Regions from separate parts of the Umezakia ovalisporum Ak1311 genome, predicted to be linked through region 2. Evidence: predicted binding sites of a transcription regulator. Region 2 holds the regulator's gene; the other holds the start of a gene.
What was found. The regulator NtcA, encoded in region 2, controls nitrogen genes in cyanobacteria. The targets are predictions, from matches to a motif close to TNTGTANNNNNNNNTACANA.
Positions count from the first base shown of each region.

Region 1 (11,392 bases), on a different contig from region 2:
AAGCTTCGCGCTTTTCAGCATATTTTTCTATCAACTTGGCGCGTTTTTTTTCGCGCTCAATCATACTCTTCTTGGCCATAACTTCTCTAACTGATTTAAAGACAGCATTTCTCATTATACACTCTCCCCATCAATTTTAGAGATATTTTGTATCGCCTCTTCCGCCCCCAAAGTTTTCTTACCAGTGGGGCATAAATCACTCAGACCACAAGCTTGACAAAGGGGGGAACGGGCTTTACAAACAGCACGACCGTGATAAATCAAACGAATTGACCAATTTTCCCAATCCGGTTGGGGTAACAACTCCATTAAATCTTTTTCAATCCGAATCGGATCAGTAAATTTAGTTAAACCCAAGCGTTGGCTCAACCGCTTAACGTGGGTATCTACTGTCACCCCCGCATTAGTACCATAAGCATTAGCTAGAACTACATTTCCAGTTTTTCGCGCTACTCCCGGAAGCTGCAACAATTGCTCCATGGTATTAGGAACCACAGAATCAAACTCGCTGACAATCATCCGACAAGCCCCTTGAATATTCTTCGCCTTATTGCGATAAAAACCGGTAGAACGCACCAAATTTTCTAATGCTGCTAAATCAGCATTTGCTAAACTAGCCGCGTCCGGAAAGCGTTTGAATAAAGCTGGTGTGACTTTATTAACTCGCTCGTCAGTACACTGAGCGGAAAGAATAGTTGCTACCAGTAGTTGTAGTGGCGTTGAGTAATTCAAAGAACAAGTTGCATCTGGATAAAGATTTTTCAAGCGGGCGAGGACTTCTAACGCCCGTTGCTTCTTAGATGGAGATTTGCGGCGGGTAACATTCACTGGAATAACTTTTGCACCCAATCTAACTGGGAAGTTAACTGAGTAGTTTCTTTGACGATGAGAAAAATCCCTAGTCCTAAAAGTATCATTAAACCAGTTTGCATTACACCCTCTTGAATCCGGTTAGGTAATGGCTTACCACGCACACCTTCAATCAGCAAAAATGCCAGTTGTCCCCCATCTAAAGCTGGTAAAGGCAAGATATTGATGATTGCTAAATTAATGCTGATCAAAGCACCAAAAAATAACAGACTACCCGTGTCATTTTGGGCAATGTTAGAACCAATTTGCACAATTTTAATTGGCCCTGCTACTTGACTTGCAGTTTCACCGAAGTTAGTGATTAGTTGTCCAAAGCCTTGAAATGTCATAAACACCAGGCGCTGAAATTCGTTTGCACCAATGTTCAACGCTTTCCCCAAGTTACGAACGGGACGGCGGACAACTTCACCATTAGGAGCCAGTCCGATGCCAATAGTACCTCCAGATGGCTTGTTTTCAGGAATTACATTCACCGTTAGCTTTTGGTCCCCCCGAGCAATTTCTAGTTTTACGGGCTGACCTGGATTATTTTTAATAATCTCTCTGAAAGCTTCAATTTCTTGTAGCGCTGTGCCAAATTCTCTTTCATTGACGGCTAGTATCACATCTCCTGGTTTAATTCCCGCTTCTCTAGCTACAGAACTGACATCTGGCGCTAGTTGTTGAATTAAAACTCCTGGTTGGCTAGCTTCTCCTACACCGATGACGCTCACCTGAGTCACCAATAGCAAATAGGCAAATATTAAATTGGCGATAACTCCAGCGCTGATGACAATCCCCCGGTCTACAATCGGACGGTTACGCAGCAAATTTGGGTCATTGGGCGGAATATCGCTATCTGGTTCGTCGTCGGGAAAGCCTACAAAACCCCCCAAAGGAAAGGCGCGGATAGCATATTCGGTTTGTGATCCTTGGTACTTCCAAAGAGTTGGGCCGAAACCTAAAGAGAAGCGGTTCACGAGAATACCTTGAGCACGGGCTGCAATGAAGTGTCCCAACTCGTGTACCAAGATCAGAACAGCCAAGACTGCGATCGCTGCTAAAACTGACATAGAGCAAATTAATCAAAAAAAATTCAGATATATTACTCCCATTGTAATAGTTAAAGAATAGTTACAGAAGCTTAAATCATTCCAGAGCATGAAGTAGTCCCTCGATTGAGTGAAGCCATGTCTACCACAGGCCACCCCCTCAGTACTAACGCACTACTCGAATTTGAGTACCCATCCTCAGGCTACCCCATAAACCATCAGTGCTAAGAACAAGTCATTGGGATAAATACCTAATACCAGACAAAGGCCATCGCTTCTGGAACCACGCTCCTAACAATTGCGTCAGCCCCCCACTCTGGTGGGGGGGAGCCAGGGAATTTACTCCCTAGCTCATAGCTCAAGTCTGTTTTTAACCGACTATTTCAGTCTGTTACATATAGGCCAACTTGAATATAAAATGCCTCTACCAACGGAAAGCCCTACATCACAAAACATCCCTACCCAAATAAGGCTGTAACACTTCTGGTACTTTAACCGTACCATTTGGTTGCTGATAATTTTCCAAAATTGCTGCCATTGTCCGCCCTACAGCTAAACCGGAACCGTTTAAGGTATGGACATACTGGGTTCCCTTCTTACCAGCTTCCTTAAAGCGAATATCTGCTCTTCTGGCTTGGAAATCTACACAATTAGAACAACTGGAAATTTCGCGATACTTTTCAGAAGATGGAAGCCATACTTCTAAATCGTAGGTTTTTGCTGAACCAAAACCTAAATCGGCAGTACATAAATCAATTACACGATAAGGCAATTTCAAAGCTTGTAAAATTGCCTCTGCATTACCTACTAATTTTTCTAACTCCTCAAAAGAAGAACTGGGATGCACAACTTTCACTAACTCAACTTTATTGAATTGATGCAGACGAATTAAACCCCGCATATCTCGCCCATAACTTCCTGCTTCCCGACGAAAACAAGGAGTATAAGCACAGTGATAAATTGGTAAATCTTCCGCAGCCAAAATTTCTCCCCGGTAAAGGTTGGTAACAGGAACTTCTGCCGTAGGTATTAACCACAATTGATCGTCAGCACATTTAAAGCTTTCTTCGGCAAACTTTGGTAATTGACCAGTTCCGGTTAAAGAATCAGTATTGACTAACAAAGGCGGACTAACTTCTACATAGCCTGCTTCGGTTTGCATCTTCAGCATGAACTGAATTAATGCCCGTTCTAACGCTGCACCCGCACCGACGAGAGTAACAAAGCGACTTTGGGCAACTTTGACAGCACGCTCAAAGTTGAGAATACCCAATTTTTCGCCTATTTCCCAATGGGGAATAATTTTCGGGTTTTCAGGTAGATGTTCATCACCCCAGCGCCGCACCTCTTGATTATCATCTTCACTGCTACCAAGAGGCGTGAACTCACTGGGTAAATTGGGAAGTGCTAACAGCAGCAGTTCAATTTCTACTTTGATGTTTTTTTCTTGCGGTTCTAGTTCACTTAATTGAACTTTAGTGGCGTTACCTTCCTCCCGCAAGGCTTGAATTTCTGGAGATTGAGGGTTAACACCAGATTTAATCTTCTGTCCCACAATTTTACCAATTTCGTTACTGCGGGCTTGAAGTTGACTCCGTGTCCCCTCTAGTTCCCGTTGTTGCTTGTCTAACTGTAATATGGGTTCGATGTCGTATTTACCACTACGACTGTTCAAGCGTTCTTGGATTAATTGGGGATTTTCCCTTATTTGCTTAATATCCAGCACTGATTTTTCTGTTGTTTTTTGCCTATGGTCTTCTTACCAAAACTCCAGCATATACTGATTTTGGCTGATTAAGGGTCTTGCCAATACAAAAACCCTGCCTTGTCAGTCTTGCCAAAGCTACAAAATCCCACTGCACATTGATCATGATTTTACTGAAAACCAATTATTAAGTTCTGGTGATTCGATTCAGCAGCCAAATAGACACTGCTAGCCCTGCAAAGTGTGCTGAGACGGTGTTGATATTTGCCTGCACTACAAGCATATCTAAACCGCTAATAATGCGCGTGGGGTCAAATAATTGAGTAGTTGCAGCTTGGGGTGATATAGCCCTTGCTACCAATGTCCCCACAATCGCTTGTGCCCCTAATAATGTCACCAGCATTCCTAATAAATTAATCCACAGTCCCAGGCGTAACACTTGCAAGGTTTCACTTTTGCGGGGACGGTTACTCGGATTTGAGGATTGCAGTTGGTTACCAATTCTGGTGTAACGGTAAGCCAAATAAATACCGCCTCCTAAAATCAGAATTCCACAAATTGCTAAAAATACGCCAAACCCAGTCCCTGGATTATTGCTTACCCCAGTTCGCTGCTGACTAAACACCGCGAACAGCAGCACAATAATGGCAGAAACAACACCTAAAACCAACTGAATCCAGAAACTAATCCAACCTGTTAGGCGAAATGTTTGGGCAATTGCCCGAAGAGTAGAAGAAGACGATGGAGTATCGGAGTTTTGTGACATACTGATCACTGGTGTGCTAAGGACTTGTTAAATTTAATATCACAATTACCAAATGGGATATGAGTATCTCAAGTCCAAATAGTCAGTGTTGAATACTATTTGATTGTGCCTGCAAGCATATAGGTTTTTATCCTGACATTTTCCATGGCTTAATTTCTGATGTTCTGTACTGGGATAATCACCGTAAAACAAAGTGTTTATTAACTTTTACAGACAAAACTGCATTTTGCTTGTAAAATTTCTTCGATAGCATTTTATGCTGAGGCGGTTCTGACCAGTTTGGCATTACTTGACACCACGCAAGTGACCAGGTAATCGCTTTAATTGCTCCTCTCCACAACACCTATAACTTGGGTAAGGGCGTAGTATTTTGCGCTCCTCAAACCTAGACATTTGTCCTGTGACTGTAGCTGCTTGGGTAGTCATTGCAATGTTTACACTTTGAAAACCCTGTCAAGGTGGTCATATATCGCCGCTTTTGTAGTAGCATTATATACTGACTATCGAGATTGTAAATACCACTATTATCAGGCATTTTTTAGCCATTCACTAAACCATGAAACTTGAGGATATATATCAATTCTTTGAGAATCCTCCGCCAACTTATCTCTGTCAGGAAGTAGCAGTTTGTTACATTTTGTATGTTTTATTACAAGGTGAATCCTACGGAACTGAGTTGATACAGCGACTAGAAACCGAATACCCAGCCTATCGCCTTTCAGATACGGTACTTTACAGTGCGATTAAATTTCTCGAAGACGAAAGGGCTATTACAGGTTATTGGAAGAAACTCGAAGGACGAGGAAGACCCAGGCGGATGTACGAAGTTTCTCCAGAATGGCAAGAACGATCACAAAATTTGGCATATCTTTGGCAAGATTACATAAAGGGGAAGAGAAACTAATGAATCATTAATCCTCCATGAGTCTTCTCCTATGAAAACAATAATAAATTAGTTATGGATAGCGCAATTTTGCCATCTACGTTGCTGCTCACCTTGTTGTTATCGGTTGGGCTGTTTTTCTTCATTCGGGCTTCAACTAAAGACCGCACAACAAAAGCACAACTTGTATCTCAACAAGATGAAGCTACTTTAATGCCGAAACTTAAGGAATACTTTCGCTCGCGTTCTTACCAAGTAGCCGCAATCGACCCAGAAAAAAATCAAGTGGTTTTTGAAGGTTTTGTTCAACCCAGCCGATTCCTAGCCGTGTTTTTAACACTGCTAACATCTGCGGGTATGATTTGTCTGTCATTGGTTTTATCCCTGCTTTTTCCTAACTTCGGTAAATTGTTTCTCCCATTGGTGTTACTATCCCCTTTAAGTGGTTTGTTTTATTGGAAAAAAGCTGGAAGACTTGAGAAAGTCTCGTTACAGATGGAAGAAGCCAGCCAAGGTGAATTCGGCTCTCCCAGTAAAATTACTATCGTTGCCCATCGAGATGAACTAATGGAGTTACAGAGAGCTTTAGAGTTAAAATCTGTTGACTAGACCCCAGAGAGGAGAAAACGTTTGCAGTTACATAAGTTTTCCCTACGACATTGCATCGTAGGGAAAATATTATACTTGCTTACAGAGCCTCTTGGGCAATCCATAGGAGGAGAGGGCAACTCAACTCTCACTTGGGGATGTATTTTGCTCTTGCATTTTTTCTATCTGACTCTCCTCTGCATCATTTAACCAGAAATTAACCCATACAAACCAATGTGTTTGGATAAGAAGTTGACTTTCCTATTAAGTCCAATTGACTGGTTAACTGGACTGAATATACTGGCAAATCAGTCACAAACTTAAAAAAAACAAAAACTTTGCATAAACTGAGCAACTTTACCAGTTAAATGATTGTCAGAAGCAACATTCCACAATTTAAGATAACCATTTATTATTAGCGGCTAGCCATGGCCACTGATTCCATACCTCCCGGAGATTCTAATGTCCGCAGGCTAGGAAACAGAAAATGGTTTTCTTCTACGTATTGAGCACCAAACAGCCCCTTCTCTGCCCAGAAATAACGGTCTGTGGTGTGTTCATTTCGTTTTACAAGTAGCAATGCAGGTGGTGCAATACCTTCAGCTTGAATAAATTTTCTCGCTGCTGTCACAGGTTTTTCTTCGCCACTTTCGATGCTATATTGAGGCACGTGCTCTAAAATGCGTCGTCCTTCTTGGCGACGACGACTTTTGCGCTTACGTCTTCTTGCCAACCTATTTTCCTCCTCTTTCAAGCTGTAGATTGTAGTTATAGCTACAAAATACGTCGCAATTATATAAGTTCTAGTTCAAAATATCAATAGTTTTTAAACTTTTGATACAGAAAGAATAATAATATGAAATTGGTAAAGCATATAATCCCTTGGTGCAAACCATGACTGAAAATATTTAGTTAAGCTTTATTCTAAGAGGGAAAAAAATAAAGCAACTTCGCTCTAAATTCCTTGAAATGCTGTGATCCTTAGCAAAAGCTAAAAAATGTTAATTTCTGCCAGTTCAGATTTTGTGGCTCTATGCCGAGAACAAATAGCACTGCTAACCGAAGGCCTAGGAGCATCTTTAAGTGTGGTTTACTTAACACAAGAATTGGTAGATGCTCCCGCTGGTGAGACGAAACTAATTCCTGTGGTGATTTACCCGGAAACAGCACTCTTACAACCAGGGAAAGAAGTTGCTGAGGTCAGAGTTGGTGATGTTTTGGTAGTACCTGACCAACAAAGTAAATTATTGCAAGCTGGGATGGGATCACGGATTTCATCACAGGACACAAAGAAAGCAAATGGTCAAGAACCAGATTTAAAAGAGGAATCAGAGTTTAGTGCAGACCAAATTGTCCTCCCTCTCATCCATGAAGGTGTAATGATGGGACTATTAGTTACAGGGAGAGAAGATAGGGCATGGAATGAGCAAGAGCAAAGCGAAATTCAAAAAATAGCTCAAACATTAGCCATCGCTTGTATTTTAGATCAACGCAGAGCTTGGTTACAGCATCAGGTACATCAACACAAAATTCTCCAAGAACAACAGCGAGATTTACTCGATAACTTGCTGCACCAGTTTCGTAACCCCCTAACAGCATTACGTACTCTTGGCAAACTACTGTTAAAACGGCTGCGACAAGGCGACCCTAACCGAGAAGTAGGTGCAAATATTGTTCGGGAAAGCCATCGCCTGGAAGAATTACTGCGACAGTTTGACAAAGTAATTGATTGGGCAGAAACAGATTTAGGGCCGTTGTCATTACATGAAAATGAAGTATTTGTAGAAGCAACTGTAGAAAAAGAACCGAAACCAGCACTATTATTGCCGGGAATGGGAGAGAAAAAAACTGATTGTTTTGTAGTTGATTTATTAACACCATTATTAGTTTCAGCTAAAGCAATAGCACAGGAGCGACATCTACAAATAAAAACAGAAATTCACAGAAATTCACCACGGGTAAGAGTCAATATCAAAGCATTACAAGAGGTATTCAGCAACATAATTGATAATGCCTTAAAATACACTCCTGAAGGCGGTACAATTGCCATTCAGGCAGGGCAAGAAAAAGCTAATTATCAAGGAATTGCCATTAGTAATACTGGTCCGGGAATTCCAGCAGAAGATTTAGCTCATTTAGGAGAACGCCATTATCGCGGAGTGCAAGCCCAAACTGAAATTCCTGGTACGGGTTTGGGGTTAGCCATCGCCAAACAATTAGTTGAACAAATGCAAGGGGAAATTGAAATTTTCAGCCCTGCAATTAACTCAGCCATAACTGCACCCCATGCCCCAGGAACCACGTTTATAATTTGGTTGCCGATGACCAATGACCAATAACTATCGCAGTGAAACCAGTAAGTTTTGATTGATTGTCATTTGTAAATCTGTATCTGGTGCAATGGCGATTAAGTCAACGCTGTTTCTACCAAAGAATAGACCAATCAAACTACCGATAGCCGCACCACCTAAGACTTCTTCCGTGGCGATGGCGCGATCGCCTGTCACCGCAGATACTGCAGCCGCAGCACCAGCACCTAAGACAGTATTTTTGATAATTGTATTGGTGCTCGTACCTTTTTTTATGGTTTCAGTTTTAGTAATTACTTGTGAAGTGGCGTTAATTTTATACTCTTGACCTGTGGTTAAAACTAGCTTTTCAGCAATAAATTGAGAACCACCTTGAGCAGGTTGGAGTTTACCAACAACTTGACTACCAGCCGGAATAACCACAGTACCTTGTTGAGTAACTATATTTTGGTCTACTGTCAAAGTCAAAGGTGCTATTTCATCTTTTGTAACCAGAATTTTTTCTGCCTGATCATACTTGACCGGAATAGCAGTTCCCTGGGGAATGGTTACAGATACAGGTGTGGGTGTATTGGGTTGAAGCGCTACGACATAAGGTGAACTAACTGCCGAGGCTTGATTAGAACTAACTAACGCTTGATATATAAAAGCTGCTACCTGTGCCCTTGTGGCTGTTGCAGTGGGATTTAAAAACTTAACATTAGGATAGTTCACCACAATTTGCTGTTCAGTGGCGGCGGCGATGGGACTACGCGCCCAGTCAGCAATGTTAAAGCTATCACTGAAGTATTGCAAAGTTGTTTGGGTATTAGCCCTGGGAGAATAATTTAAACCGTTGGCTAAAGCCACCAAAACTTGCTGGCGGGGAATATTCTGGTTAGGCTCAAAGCGATTACCCGGATATCCTGATAAGAAACCGATGGTATAAGCCTGGCGAATAGCATTAGATGCCCAAAAATTACTCGGTACATCCGCAAAATTTATTGCTTGCCGTTGGGGTGCTTTTGAGAAAGCATTGTTAATCATGGCTGCAAATTGAGCGCGGGTTACCGGTTCTTCAGGGCGGAAGCTACCATCAGGAAAACCAGCAACTATACCTCGCTGTGACAATTGTTGAATGAACTGTGCTGCCCAATAGTTAGATGAAACATCAGAAAATCTAATTTGAGCCAAAGATGGTGCTACTGTCATCAAGGGTGCTATAGCCCCTACTGTGACGCTTAAAGCCATAAGTGCAGCAGTTCCAGATTGCCAACGATTTAAATTAAACATTACTTTTTGCTCCAGTAAAATTAACTTTTCTTTCTGTTATTTATTCAGACCATTTGCTTGTTGATAAGTTCCTTATTTTTGGTTTTTAAGCACCAAATTTACTATATTTATTTATCTGTAAATTTTGTAAATACTGTATTTCTAATCTGAAAAATCAATATTCATGCCATTTCTTTTTCATAGTTAGATGGTTCTAGCGTAGATGTACCTCATTAGCCTGATTCAGCAGGCTTTGTTACTAAGGAATTGCATTAAGATGAGTACTTTACAAATTTAAATGAGATTGTCAACTCAAGTAGGTTTCAACTTGAGTTGAATGGTAAGTTAAGAACTCTATTATTCATTACTAATAACAGCCATCTGAAAGAACTTGTATATCTAGTAAGACGCTAGATTAATAAAAATAGTTGCAATAACAAAATCTAGTAGTACAAGTATTGTCCGACTCGAACTTGGTTTCAGCAGTGCCAAAAGTGAAGGGATGGCCTGGTCTAGTGAGAGTGGCCATCCCTGATGAGAGAACATTAAAATCACGGAGCCAATATAGTGCAGCTTACTAGCGGTCTATGACTAAATCTAAATTAGAGTTAAGTCCTAATTTCAAATCTTGTTCTGGTCTTAAGACGAACACTTCAGCTTCTTTTTTCCGCAGCACTATACTAGCTAAAGCACCAACAGCCGCACCACCCAGAGGTTCTAATATTTCAACTTTACGGTTACCTGTAATTAATGAAATTGCAGTAGAAGCACCAGCACCAATGGCGGCATCTGTTAATATTTTGCTACTATCATTTTTGCTAATGTTTTCAGTTCTGGTAATTGTCTGAGATGAGGCATTAATTGACTGACCGACACCAGAGGGGAAGACAAGTTTCTGTGCTACGAACCGCACACCTCTTACATTCTCACTATTTCTGTTTCTGTTGTTGAAATATACTGGTTCTAGCCGTCCTACAACTTCAGTGTTTCTGGGAATTAAGACATTTCTCTGATTATCGGTGATGTCGTTGGATATTTTCAATGTCAGGTCCAATGTTTCGCCACGACTCACAATAATTTTCTCTTTGTCATATGTGACAGGAAAACTTACGTTAGCATTAGCAGGAATTGTCACTCTTCTGCGCTGACCAATATTATACTGGGCATAAGCAGGGGCAAAGGCAACAATGGGAATAGTAGCAGTGGTAGTAATTGCCATGGCCATAACTGCGACAGTTCTAGTTTTCCATTGGTGAAGGGTAGTCATAGTATGGTTGCGCTTTCTGTGTGATGTATGACATGACGATGATTGACACAGATTGTTTCTCGTAGTTTTTCCAGGTGATTCTTTTGATAGATATTGAAATTTTTCTGGAAAAATTAGCAAAATAATTTGCTTCACATGAAAAACTGAGTCATAATATTGTTAAGATTAGTGAAATTACTGAGTTCAGACTAAAATACCTATATTTACATAGGTAAACTATCAAATAGTGCATATGTACTCCTAGTTAGTAAAACATTTAGATGTGGCGCTGTAGCCTCAATGATTCCAGTACAACTTATCCTCAAAAACTTTCTTAGTTACCGTGATGCAACTTTAGATTTTCGCGGTTTGCACACGGCTTGTATTTGCGGTTCTAATGGTGCGGGTAAGTCTTCTCTTTTAGAAGCAATCACATGGGCAATTTGGGGTGAAAGCCGTGCCGGTGTTGAAGATGACGTGATTCATTCAGGTGCGAAAGAAGTTCGGGTTGATTATACTTTTCAATGTAATCAGCAAAAATATCGGGTAATTCGCACCAGAGTTCGCGGTGCTAGTTGTGTCTTAGAATTTCAAATCGAAACCGCTTCTGGGTTTCGCCCACTGACGGGCAAAGGAATGAGAGCCACACAGGATTTGATTTTAGAACACATTAAACTTGATTATGATACTTTCATTAATTCTGCATACTTGCGTCAAGGTCGTGCAGATGAATTTATGATCAA
Region 1 is NZ_JANQDJ010000054.1:1,147-12,538, forward strand. Features, by position in the region: gene rpsN (30S ribosomal protein S14) at 1-79, opposite strand, end outside; gene nth (endonuclease III) at 115-849, opposite strand; gene rseP (RIP metalloprotease RseP) at 825-1,922, opposite strand; gene serS (serine--tRNA ligase) at 2,347-3,627, opposite strand; gene NWP25_RS10305 (DUF3611 family protein) at 3,794-4,372, opposite strand; gene NWP25_RS10310 (hypothetical protein) at 4,658-4,798, opposite strand; gene NWP25_RS10315 (PadR family transcriptional regulator) at 4,929-5,276, shown strand; gene NWP25_RS10320 (cofactor assembly of complex C subunit B) at 5,331-5,864, shown strand; gene NWP25_RS10325 (DUF3155 domain-containing protein) at 6,259-6,576, opposite strand; gene NWP25_RS10330 (GAF domain-containing sensor histidine kinase) at 6,842-8,182, shown strand; gene NWP25_RS10335 (S-layer homology domain-containing protein) at 8,183-9,424, opposite strand; gene NWP25_RS10340 (conjugal transfer protein TrbI) at 9,981-10,670, opposite strand; gene NWP25_RS10345 (SMC family ATPase) at 10,950-11,392, shown strand, end outside.
Region 1: the regulator NtcA is predicted to act here: its motif matches at 6,605-6,624, upstream of NWP25_RS10325 (DUF3155 domain-containing protein).

Region 2 (11,392 bases):
TGCAATAATTGCCAGAGGTTGATATCTATAATTTGTTCTGAACCAGTTTTTGTGGGTCGGCGCAGCTTCAGGTTACGAACATCAGCTTGGGATGTAATTCCCCCGGCTAATTGCAGTGCTCTCATCACAGTGGGTATACCACCTCCATCCCCTTGTCCACCGCCAACTAAATATGAACCGGGACGATTAACTTCTCCAATAATTGCCACAGTGCGGGTTGACGTTGGGTTAGCGGCAAAGTTAGCTGAAAACAGATTCCGGGCTTCTGCTATGTTCAAAGTAGTTGCAGTAGGCACAAAAATGGTGTCACCATCCCGTAAAGTAATATCCTGATCTATCCGACCTGTCTGAATCAGTTCCTTCAAATTAAGATTCACAACTTGCTCGGAAGAACGTCCTACTTTACGTCTTAATTCTACTTGAGTTACATCTGCTGCCAAAGTTACACCTTGGGCTGTAGTCAGCGCTGCTAATACAGTGGGGTATTGTACACCGGGATTATTACCCGCGCCTCCTTGCAAGCTCAAAGTATAAGCTCCAGGACGTGTAACTTCCCCTGCAACCAAAATATTGACAGGACGGGGTGATAACAGGTTAACTGAAATCAAGGGACGTTTGAGAAAGCGAGAATACCTCCTGGCAATTTCATCAGCAGCCTGTTCCGTGGTTAAACCCAGAACAGGTACACTACCAATTAAAGGTAGGTTGATTGACCCCCCAGGAGGTATTTGATATTCCCCAGTATATTCTGGTACTTCAAAAACGTTAACCCGAATGAGATCACCCCCTCCCAATGTATAATTAGTAATGATTTGTTTACTTTGTGATATTTGTTTTTCTGTTGGCACCATTGGTTGTGTGCTGGGGAAGATTGGTAGTCCCTGAGCTATGGTGGCGCACGGCCCAGCAACATGGACAGCAGTTAACAAAGCCGCACCTAAAAATGGCTGGGTGAGGGACTTGAGTAAACCTGTTTTCAACATATTCACCTGAGATTCTGAAAATGTGATCTGCATATTTTTCTGAATATTTTAATCTTGACTATACTTTATTCTTCAAGTTCCTAGATTCAATTGCTTGGACATTCTTATTTTCATAACAAAGTCTAATTGTCCGGATGCCTATTATGTTTATGTTTTAAGTTTTAGTTAAGTTAACTTAAAAAGAAATCAGTACTTTAAGTCTCGATAAGTTCACCGGTATTATAATTGATTGACAGTCAGGAACATAGGATTGTGTGAGTCGTAAAAATAAGGTGAATAAATTTCTTTCCATAGTACCCAGTAAGGTAACTCAGATAATATAACAAAAGTGCTTTATTTAGAAATATTGTAACAATATGAAGATAAACTTTTGCTATTATAATATCTCGTGTTTTTCGACAAATTCCTGTACTAATAATTTTAATTAACAGATTGATAACATTTTAGATAATAGGAGAGAAATGTATATAAATTATTTTTCCCCTTTCACAATTAAGGCACATGATTCCCAAGAACAGTTTTAAAAGCCTAGTTTTGCCAGCCCCATTTAGACCCCATAACCGAAAGTTTCCCCTTTACAAAGTTGAAGGAAACAGCTTTTGAGAGATATAAGTTTTTGATTTAACCAAAAAACCGTGGCGTAGAATTTTCGCAAATCAGCAGTGAGGACTACTGACGAATCGTCAATACTATTCAGTTGATAATCAGAGATGTGTACACCAAACTTCATCTCACAAATACCACTACAAACTCAGTGTTTTTTGTTTCACTATTCTATAGTATGCCCTTAGAACTGGGAATTGTACCAGCACGACGGGAGTCAATTTCCACCGCCATTCGGGTTGCCCTCGCAAAAGCTTTAAATGTAGCTTCAATAATATGATGGGAGTTAATGCCATCCAGTTGACGAATGTGTAATGTCATTTGGCTATGGTTAACCAACGCCACAAAAAATTCCCGTACTAACTGGGTGTCATAAGTTCCCACTTGCTGGGTAGGAATTGCCAAACCATAGCTGAGATGAGGTCTACCAGAAAAGTCCAACGCCACTTGCACTAAGGCTTCATCCAACGGTGCGAGAAAATGGCCAAAACGAACGATACCTTTCCTATTACCGAGGGCTTGACTGAAAGCTTGCCCCAAAGTAATGCCCACATCTTCATTAGTGTGGTGATCATCAATTTCCCAGTCTCCCTGGGCTTGGATATTTAAGTCAATTAGCCCGTGGGAAGCAATTTGATGCAACATATGATCCAAAAACGGAATTCCTGTTGCTGCCGTGCACATGCCTGTACCATCCAAATTGATATTAACTTTTACATCTGTTTCGCCTGTAGTGCGATGAACAGAAGCAGTGCGAGCATTGTGACTCAGAGGAATTTGGCGATCGCTTGTTGGCATAACTGGGGAATAGGGTATGGGGACTGGGGAAATGACTAATGATTAATTATTACATTCCCATGATTTCATATCCTGCATCTACATACAAAACTTGCCCTGTAATACCACTAGCTAAATCGCTAGACAAGAAAGCTGCGGTATTGCCTACTTCTTGTTGCGTCACAGTGCGTCGCAGAGGAGCTACCTCTTCTACATGGTGAATCATATCTAAAATTCCACCCACTGCCGAAGAAGCCAATGTCCGTATCGGCCCGGCGGAAATAGCATTTACTCGAATGTTTTGCGGACCCAGTTCAGCCGCTAAATAGCGCACACTAGCTTCTAATCCGGCTTTAGCTACCCCCATAACGTTATAGTTAGGAACCGCCCTCACGCCTCCCAAGTATGTCAGGGTGATGATGCTACCCCCTTCTGTCATCAGAGGTTTAGCTGCACCGCTTAACTGCACTAGGGAGTAGGTGCTGATTTCTAAAGCAGTTTTGAAACCAGAACGTGAGGTTTGGCTAAAATTACCACTCAAATCGTCTTTGTTAGCAAAAGCTAAACAGTGGATAAGGATGTCCAATCTTCCCCACTTATCCCTCACTACTTCAAATGTAGACTCCACCTGTGCGTCATCTTGGACATTACAGGGAACAAATAAGCTGGGGTTCAGAGGTTCTACCAATTCCGCGACCTTTTTCTCCATCTTACCTCGGTCATCTGGCAAGTAGGTAATACCTAGGTTAGCTCCTGCTTTGTGCAGTTGTTGAGCAATTCCCCAGGCAATGGAGCGGTTATTAGCAATGCCTGTCACCAGGGCATTTTTTCCAGTCAGATTAAGCATAGAAACTGTGAATGTAATCAATCATTAGGAGCATACTAGAATCTGAGGCAAGTTTGTCTTGCTTCTGCACATCATTTCTGAAAATGATGATTACCTAGACTCTTTTCTGCAAATTTTCCCCACATAATCCCAAAGGCATTCTCAAGATCTTGTGAATTTTTCACCAAAAAACCTGATGACCACAACTGTGCAAGTACTCATAACAACTACTAGCTAAAAACATCAAAAATTATGTATCATTATGAACAAATAAATATGAAGTTATGGCTTTGAGTATAGGAATGTACAGAAAGGTTGACGGTGCTTTATTGATTTTTCAGGTGTATTCTTAGGTAATCAGTTTTTGTTTTTCCGGCGTTGGGTAGGGGAAGGGAGATGATCGTGACACAAGATAAAGCCCTAGCAAATGTATTTCGTCAGATGGCGACCGGAGCATTTCCTCCAGTTGTAGAAACATTTGAACGCAATAAAACAATATTTTTTCCCGGCGATCCTGCTGAACGAGTTTATTTTCTTTTGAAGGGTGCTGTGAAACTTTCCAGGGTATACGAGGCAGGAGAGGAAATAACGGTAGCACTGCTGCGGGAAAATAGTGTTTTTGGTGTGTTATCATTACTGACGGGAAATAAATCAGATAGATTTTACCATGCAGTCGCATTTACCCCTGTAGAGTTGCTCTCAGCCCCAATTGAACAGGTGGAGCAAGCATTTAAGGAAAACCCAGAACTATCAATGTTAATGCTGCGGGGGCTATCTTCGCGTATTTTACAGACAGAGATGATGATTGAAACCTTGGCTCATCGCGATATGGGTTCGAGATTAGTGAGTTTCTTGTTAATTCTTTGTCGTGATTTTGGTGTTCCTTGTCCAGACGGGATTACTATTGATCTAAAGCTATCTCACCAGGCCATCGCTGAAGCCATTGGTTCAACTCGGGTAACCGTAACTAGGTTACTAGGGGATTTACGTGAGAAAAAAATGATTTCAATCCACAAAAAGAAGATTACCGTACATAAACCTGTATCCTTAAGCAAGCAGTTCACTTAAAATCAATTAGGGAAGGTGGAGTGGCAAGCGTTGTGTTCTTAAAAATTACACCCACAGATGGAGGTAAGTATAACATCCTGAGTGGTTTGAGCTATTGCCTGTTTTCCATCTTTCACAAGACAATGATTGAAAGTAGTAGGCTGTGTCTGGAAACATTGCGGTAGCTAAAGATGACCACCGGGTACATCCTGATAGCAGCGATTTTAATTTTGGGGGGCGTAATTGCCACTGTGGGTGACCGCATTGGCACACGAGTTGGTAAAGCACGCCTCTCACTGTTTAACCTTCGTCCTAAAAAAACTGCTGTACTAGTAACTATATTTACTGGTGGATTAATTTCGGCATCAACTTTGGGGATATTATTTGCTGCTGATGAAAAGTTACGCCAAGGCGTATTTGAACTGGAAGATATTCAAAAAGACCTAAGAAACAAGCGGGAACAGCTAAAAGTTGCAGAAACTCAAAAAAGTCAAGTAGAGAAAAAGTTAAACAAAGCTAGAATTGCACAAATCAACGCACAACGAGACTTAGAGATAATCAATAAAACTTTACAAGCAGCTAACGCTAAACAAAAAGCAACACAAAGTCAACTTCAAAGTACTCAAAACCAGCTAGGTGAAGTAGTAAATCAGTATCAAAAAGCTATAACTGAACTCCAAAGAGTTTACGATCAAATCAAAACATTCCAGGCGGCTATTGAAGAATTGAAGGCAGAACGCAAACGACTTTATGCAGAAGCTAAAATAGCTATTGAGGAAGCTAAAACAGCTATTGACCAACGCGATCGCAAAATTGCTCAACTCGATGGACTGATTAAAAAGCGCAATCAGCAAATTGCTTTGCGAGGGCAAGTCATTACCAAAAGAGAGTCCCGCCTCAAAGAACTAGAAAAACAACAAAATTATTTAGAACAAGAAGTGGCAAGACTGGAAAAATATTATCAGTCTTATCGTGACCTGCGTTTAGGTAAACTCGCACTCGTTCGCAATCAAGTTCTAGCTGCTAATGTCGTTCGCGTTAATCAAGCCACCACAGCCCGTCAAGCCGTAATCCGACTTTTGCAAGCAGCTAACCGCAATGCCAACATCCAATTAACTGAACCCGGGGAGAAACCCACAAATAAAGAGCTTCTCAGGGTTACCGAAGAAAGAGTTAAACAACTCAGCCAGCAAATTCAAGATGGTCGAGAGTACGTTGTGCGAATCTTCTCTGCTGGCAATTACGTCAGGGGAGAAAACCAGATAGAATTTTTTGCGGATGCATCTCGAAATCAACTGGTTTTTTCACAAGGGGAGATATTGGCTACAACCACTGCCGATCCCAAAATTATGTCCTCCTATCAGCTATCCCAAAGACTTGATCTGCTGATTTCTGCTTCGGAATTTCGAGCCCGTAATGCCGGAATTGTCGAGGGCGTATTAAGAGAGGGTGCTCATTTACGCTTTTTCTTACAACTAAGACAGTATGATCATCCATTAGAAATAAAGGCCATCGCTATGGAAGACACCTATACAGCAGGTCCTTTAAGAATAAAACTTTTGGCAATTTTAAACGGCGTAGTTGTTTTTAGCACCTAATAAAAAATAATTAAATAAAGGAAAGTGTAACCAGGAATCAACCCTTAAATATAAATGAGTATTTATTATGACTTTTAGTGAATTTTCACCAGCACAACCAGTCATCTTAGGCTTTGACCCCGGCAAAGACAAATGTGGTCTAGCAGTCATGGGACTAGATAGGCAATTGTATTATCACCAAGTGGTGACTGCACAAAAGGCCATCGCCACCATTAAAACCCTACGTCAACAGTTTCCCGTTTCCTTACTGGTAATGGGTAACCAAACCACAGCTAAACAATGGAAAAAACAACTGTGCGAGGAATTAGTAGAACAACTGAATATCATTTTAGTAGATGAGCGCTACAGCACCTTAGAAGCACGCGATCGCTACTGGCAAATGTATCCACCCAAAGGTTTAACAAAACTCTTGCCACAAGGCATGAGACAGCCACCAAGACCCATAGATGATATAGTTGCTCTCCTCTTGATTGAAAGATACTTAAATCGCCTCGCTACCAATGATAACTGACGACTAAAGTTCCGCCCTAATGGTAAAAGCATAATCTCCTCCAGGCTCTAGCTGATAATCCTGCTGTTCCAAAAAACGACCAAGGGGTTCTTTAATCAGGGCGCGACCTTGGGAAGGGTTAACAGAAAGTTCTCCTCGACGAAAATGCCATTGGAAATGCCACTCGAAGCCACCCGCACTTACTTCACCCTCAAGAAAGCCGAGTTGCCACGATTGACGGATAATTCTGACATGAGCAGTAGTTTCTGGAAGACGTTTGGCACTCACAATGCTTTGTGTGACTTGTGGGATAAAAATCCAATCAATAGGCTACTTCTTTTATTTAGCAAACTTAGCTTAAATATACAAACTGACATGGACAAGACCGTAGCTGACCTACGCAAAGATTACACCTTGGAAGGTTTGAGTGAAACCGACATCAACCCCAATCCTTTAATTCAATTTCAAAGATGGTTTGAGCAAGCCCTAGCAGCCGAACTTCCTGAGCCTAATGCCATGACTCTGGCCACTGCTAAACCAGATGGTCAGCCTTCGGCAAGAATGGTACTACTCAAAGATTTTGATGAACAGGGCTTTGTTTTCTTCACCAACTACAAAAGTCATAAAGGACAAGAACTAGCAGCAAACCCCCAAGCAGCTTTAGTTTTTTGGTGGCCAGAATTGGAACGCCAAGTCAGAATTGTGGGCACAGTAGAAAAAATTTCCCCAGAACAATCTGATAGCTATTTTGAGATGCGTCCGCCAAATAGTCGTTTGGGTGCGTGGGCTTCTAATCAAAGTCAGGTAATTGCCACTAGAGAAGTTTTAGAACAACAATTGCAGGAATTTCAGCAAAAATATGAAAACCAGGCGGTTCCCCGACCACCTCATTGGGGAGGTTACCGAGTGATACCCACGGGAATTGAGTTTTGGCAAGGTCGCCCCAGTCGTTTGCATGATCGCTTGCTGTATACTCGCTGTAATCATAACAATTGGAAAATTGAGCGGTTGTCACCTTGATAACTGGGGACTGGGGTCATTAATTTTGGATTCGAGATTTGTAATTTTAAATTTCACTATCATTTTAAATCTCGAATTTTTCCACCCAGCACCCTGGCTTAATTTGTAGCTGTTATTTTGGCACCAGGTGCAAACTGAACTCTAGGATCAGGCATAAAACTATATCTGAGGTACATTCCTCCCCAGGTGAACAGAATAATTAACAAACCACCAATACCCAGGGGATTAGGTAACCAGAAAAATACTTCTATGTGATTGAATTCTCCGGGTTTGAGCTGCCATACTAATTCCTTCCCTTTCTTTTGGGGTTTGATACCAGTTTCGTTTTCCTGAATATCTCTAGCGCCCCAAGGGGTCCTTAAACTAAATTTTATGTCGAGAACTGATTCAGTATCAGATAGGACATTACCTCTGCTAGAAAGTAAGGAAAGCCATCGTAAATCTAAATCATAAACTAATCGATTTTTCACCAACAGCACCAAATTTTTCTGATCTATTAGTAAATTAGATTCAATTTTCGGTGGTTTTGATTCAGATGCTTTCTCTACAATCTCGGCTTTTTCATTGGTAGGAGAGTTAAAAAAATCGTTGAATTTCTTTTGCAACTCCTCAGCATTACTGAAGGGAATTTTTACAATAATTTCTCCTGGTGAAATCCGTTGTGTTTTACCTTCCAGTTTCCGGGCACGACGTTCTATGCTGTGCAACCATTCATATACAGGTTCTGCACTAAAGCTGGTAAGTCTTTCTGCTAATTTAATATGCTGTACTATTTCGCCACTATTTGAGTTATTGAAGTTGACACCTGCATCGTATTCGACACAACCAGTTAGTAGCAGTGACGTTAACAGTACCAGCCACAAAATAGGATTTTTGATAGAAAGTATCCGATTCATCAGACTTCGACTCATCACCTTCAGGAATAGAGTCATGTTGATCAACATAAAACTCAATAGTCTGGTGAATTTTATGAGAATCTTTCTAAAAATAGAATAGTACATTAACATATCCCCCATTTCACCCCCCACTATATTTGTGATATACTAACTAAGGTATTCAATGCCAGATGCAGAAAGTGGGAGTGTATCCTAATTAATTGTAATGGTGAAATAAACCATCTTCACTTAAGACCAGTGATGCCTATGAGCAGGACTGAAGTCTTTGTTTCCCCCACTGTGAGTCCTCTCACGACAAAAATAGCCGAATTTATCTAAAACTACAAATTACACATACTCAATTAACTGTGGAGGCACTGTGAAATCACCACGGTACATAGTTGGTTTGATACACTACTTGGCCTAACCTTAATATAAAGCAGTTCCCGATGTCAGAGCAGAAGCTACCTAAAGGGTAATAAATACCATTGCCCTCCCGTCATATCTCTTTTATTCTCGATATTGCCAGGAGGGCTTCTTGGTTTTTCCCGCAATTTATCTTAATACTAACCTGATGGAACTTCAGTGTGAGCTTCCTTGCGGGAACAGGTAGATTTTTAGTATAGTTCTTCTTCTTTGTGAGTTTCAATCACACAGTCAGAAGTTGGATAAGCGGCACAAGTGAGCACATATCCACCTTCGATCTGCTCATCGTCTAAGAATGACTGGTCAGATTGGTCAACACTACCGCTAATGATTTTACCAGCACAGGTTGAGCAAGCACCAGCTTTACAAGAGTAGGGCAAATCAATACCAGCTTCTTCAGCAGCATCAAGAATAAAGGTATCGTCTGGACATTCGATGCTTGTATCTAAGCCTAGTCCTTCGTTAATTAAGGTGACTTTGTAAGTAGCCATTAAGTAATCCTCTCTTGTTCAAACGGCAGTATAAGTTATCCTGAAGCAATATATAGGGTTAGGCTTATGACGTCAGCCCCGAATCTCAAATTACTTCAATTCTGATACTACGAGAAAAATTACAGATTTAAACTCGAATTTGACGCCGATTAGTAATGAAGTTAAGTTCCTAAATAATTATAAGTTTACTTTATGTATTCAATACCCTGAGTACTGAGTCACGAGACAGTCCACAACGGGGGAGTTGACCCCCCACCCTGTGATATTAGTATTTTTCCCGGTAATGAGGATGAATTTAGCAGATAGAGACCCATCAAGGCGTGAAACGTCAAAAACAGAACTTGCTATGATCATGTATGATTCAAGAGCAGCTTGGGAAACAGCAAAAGTGCATGTAGGCTTAATTGGTACTGGATATGCGGCAAAACTACGGGCTGAGGCATTAGTGAGGGATCAACGCACAACTCTAGTAGCCATTGCTTCCGGCACTGCGCCTTGTGCAATCACCAGTGATCAGTCAGAAACCACGGCAAGCTTTGCCACAAAATATCAAACAGAAGCGTTAACTTCTTGGGAAAAATTAGTAGAACGCGAGGATATCGATTTGGTGGTGATTTCCACAATTAATCGCCATCATGGTGCCATCGCTCGGGCAGCACTTTCACAGGGTAAACACGTAGTTGTGGAATATCCCTTGTCTATAGATGTAACAGAAGCTGAAGAATTAATTGCCTTGGCGAAGAGCAAAAACAAACTATTACACGTTGAACACATCGAACTTTTGGGTGGCTTACATCAAGCCTTAAAGCAAAACTTAGCTGAAGTTGGCCATATTTTCTATGTTCGCTACAGCACCATCAATCCTCAGCATCCCGCACCTCGAAAGTGGACTTATAATCATCAACTGTTTGGTTTTCCTTTGATTGCTGCACTGTCCCGTCTACATCGCCTCACCAATTTATTTGGTAAAGTCTTTTCGGTTAACTGTCACCAGCGATATTGGGAAACAGAACAAAATTACTATCAAACTTGTCTGTGCATCAGTCAACTATGCTTTGAAAATGGACTCTTAGCACAGGTAATTTATGGTAAAGGCGAAACCCTTTGGCAACCAGAACGCAAATTTGAAGTTCACGGACAAAAGGGAGGTTTAATTTTTGATGGCGATACAGGAGTTTTGATCCAGTCCGGGAAAACAACATCTATAGAGGTTGGTAGTCGTCGGGGTTTATTTGCTAAAGATACAAGTATGGTGTTAGACCATATTTTTCATGGCACTCCTTTGTACGTCACCCCGGAGGAAAGTTTATATGCTCTCAAGGTTGCTGATGCTCTCCAAAGAGCTGCACACACCGGTTTAACTATACTTATCACAGATTCTGCCGCCTAAACTTTATGAAAACCGAACCAATTGTCATTTTATCTACACGAGAACTAGAGAAAATGCGTCAAGCAGGACGCTTGGCGGCTCAACTTTTAAAACACCTAGAACCAATGGTGAAGCCAGGAGTTACAACTCTGCAACTAAATGATGAAGCTGAACTGTGGACTCAAGCTCACGGAGCTAAAAGCGCTCCTCTGGGTTACAGGGGTTATCCTAAGTCAATTTGTACCAGTGTTAATGAAGTAGTCTGTCACGGTATTCCCAACCACAAGCAGATTCTCAAGGACGGCGACATTATCAATATCGATGTCACATTGATTGTTGACGGCTACCATGGGGATACATCTAAAACTTTCTTTGTTGGTACTCCTTCACCCTTGGCACAAAGGTTAGTGGAGGTAACGGAAGAATGTCGCCGTCTGGGTATTGCTGAAGTTAAGCCTGGAGCAAAAATTGGGGATATTGGTGCTGCTATTCAAGAGTATGCCGAAGCCCAAGGCTTTTCTGTGGTACGAGATTTTGTAGGACACGGCATTAGTAATGTTTTCCACACTGCCCCAGATGTTCCCCATTATGGTACCCGGGGCAAGGGTAAACGTCTCAGACCGGGAATGGTTTTCACTATCGAGCCGATGATTAATGTTGGTAGTTGGGAGGTGGAGGTTCTGGGTGATGGCTGGACTGCGGTAACTCGTGATGGCCAACTTTCGGCTCAATGTGAACATACTTTGGCTGTTACGGAAACAGGGGTAGAAATTCTCACCGCAATTTAAATTTTCAATTCGGTTTTTTAAATGAAAAGGTCAATGGTTTTTTTTCTAAAACTCAAAATCTAAAATTGAGTCTCTGGGAAGTATCTACCTGCCTAACTG
Region 2 is NZ_JANQDJ010000024.1:8,109-19,500, forward strand. Features, by position in the region: gene NWP25_RS03470 (SLBB domain-containing protein) at 1-983, opposite strand, end outside; gene hisB (imidazoleglycerol-phosphate dehydratase HisB) at 1,758-2,384, opposite strand; gene fabI (enoyl-ACP reductase FabI) at 2,434-3,210, opposite strand; gene ntcA (global nitrogen regulator NtcA) at 3,586-4,257, shown strand; gene NWP25_RS03490 (DUF3084 domain-containing protein) at 4,428-5,834, shown strand; gene NWP25_RS03495 (pre-16S rRNA-processing nuclease YqgF) at 5,902-6,345, shown strand; gene NWP25_RS03500 (DUF3146 family protein) at 6,349-6,612, opposite strand; gene pdxH (pyridoxamine 5'-phosphate oxidase) at 6,700-7,344, shown strand; gene NWP25_RS03510 (DUF3153 domain-containing protein) at 7,443-8,345, opposite strand; gene NWP25_RS03515 (ferredoxin) at 8,837-9,136, opposite strand; gene NWP25_RS03520 (Gfo/Idh/MocA family protein) at 9,489-10,526, shown strand; gene map (type I methionyl aminopeptidase) at 10,532-11,293, shown strand; gene NWP25_RS03530 (pentapeptide repeat-containing protein) at 11,378-11,392, opposite strand, start outside.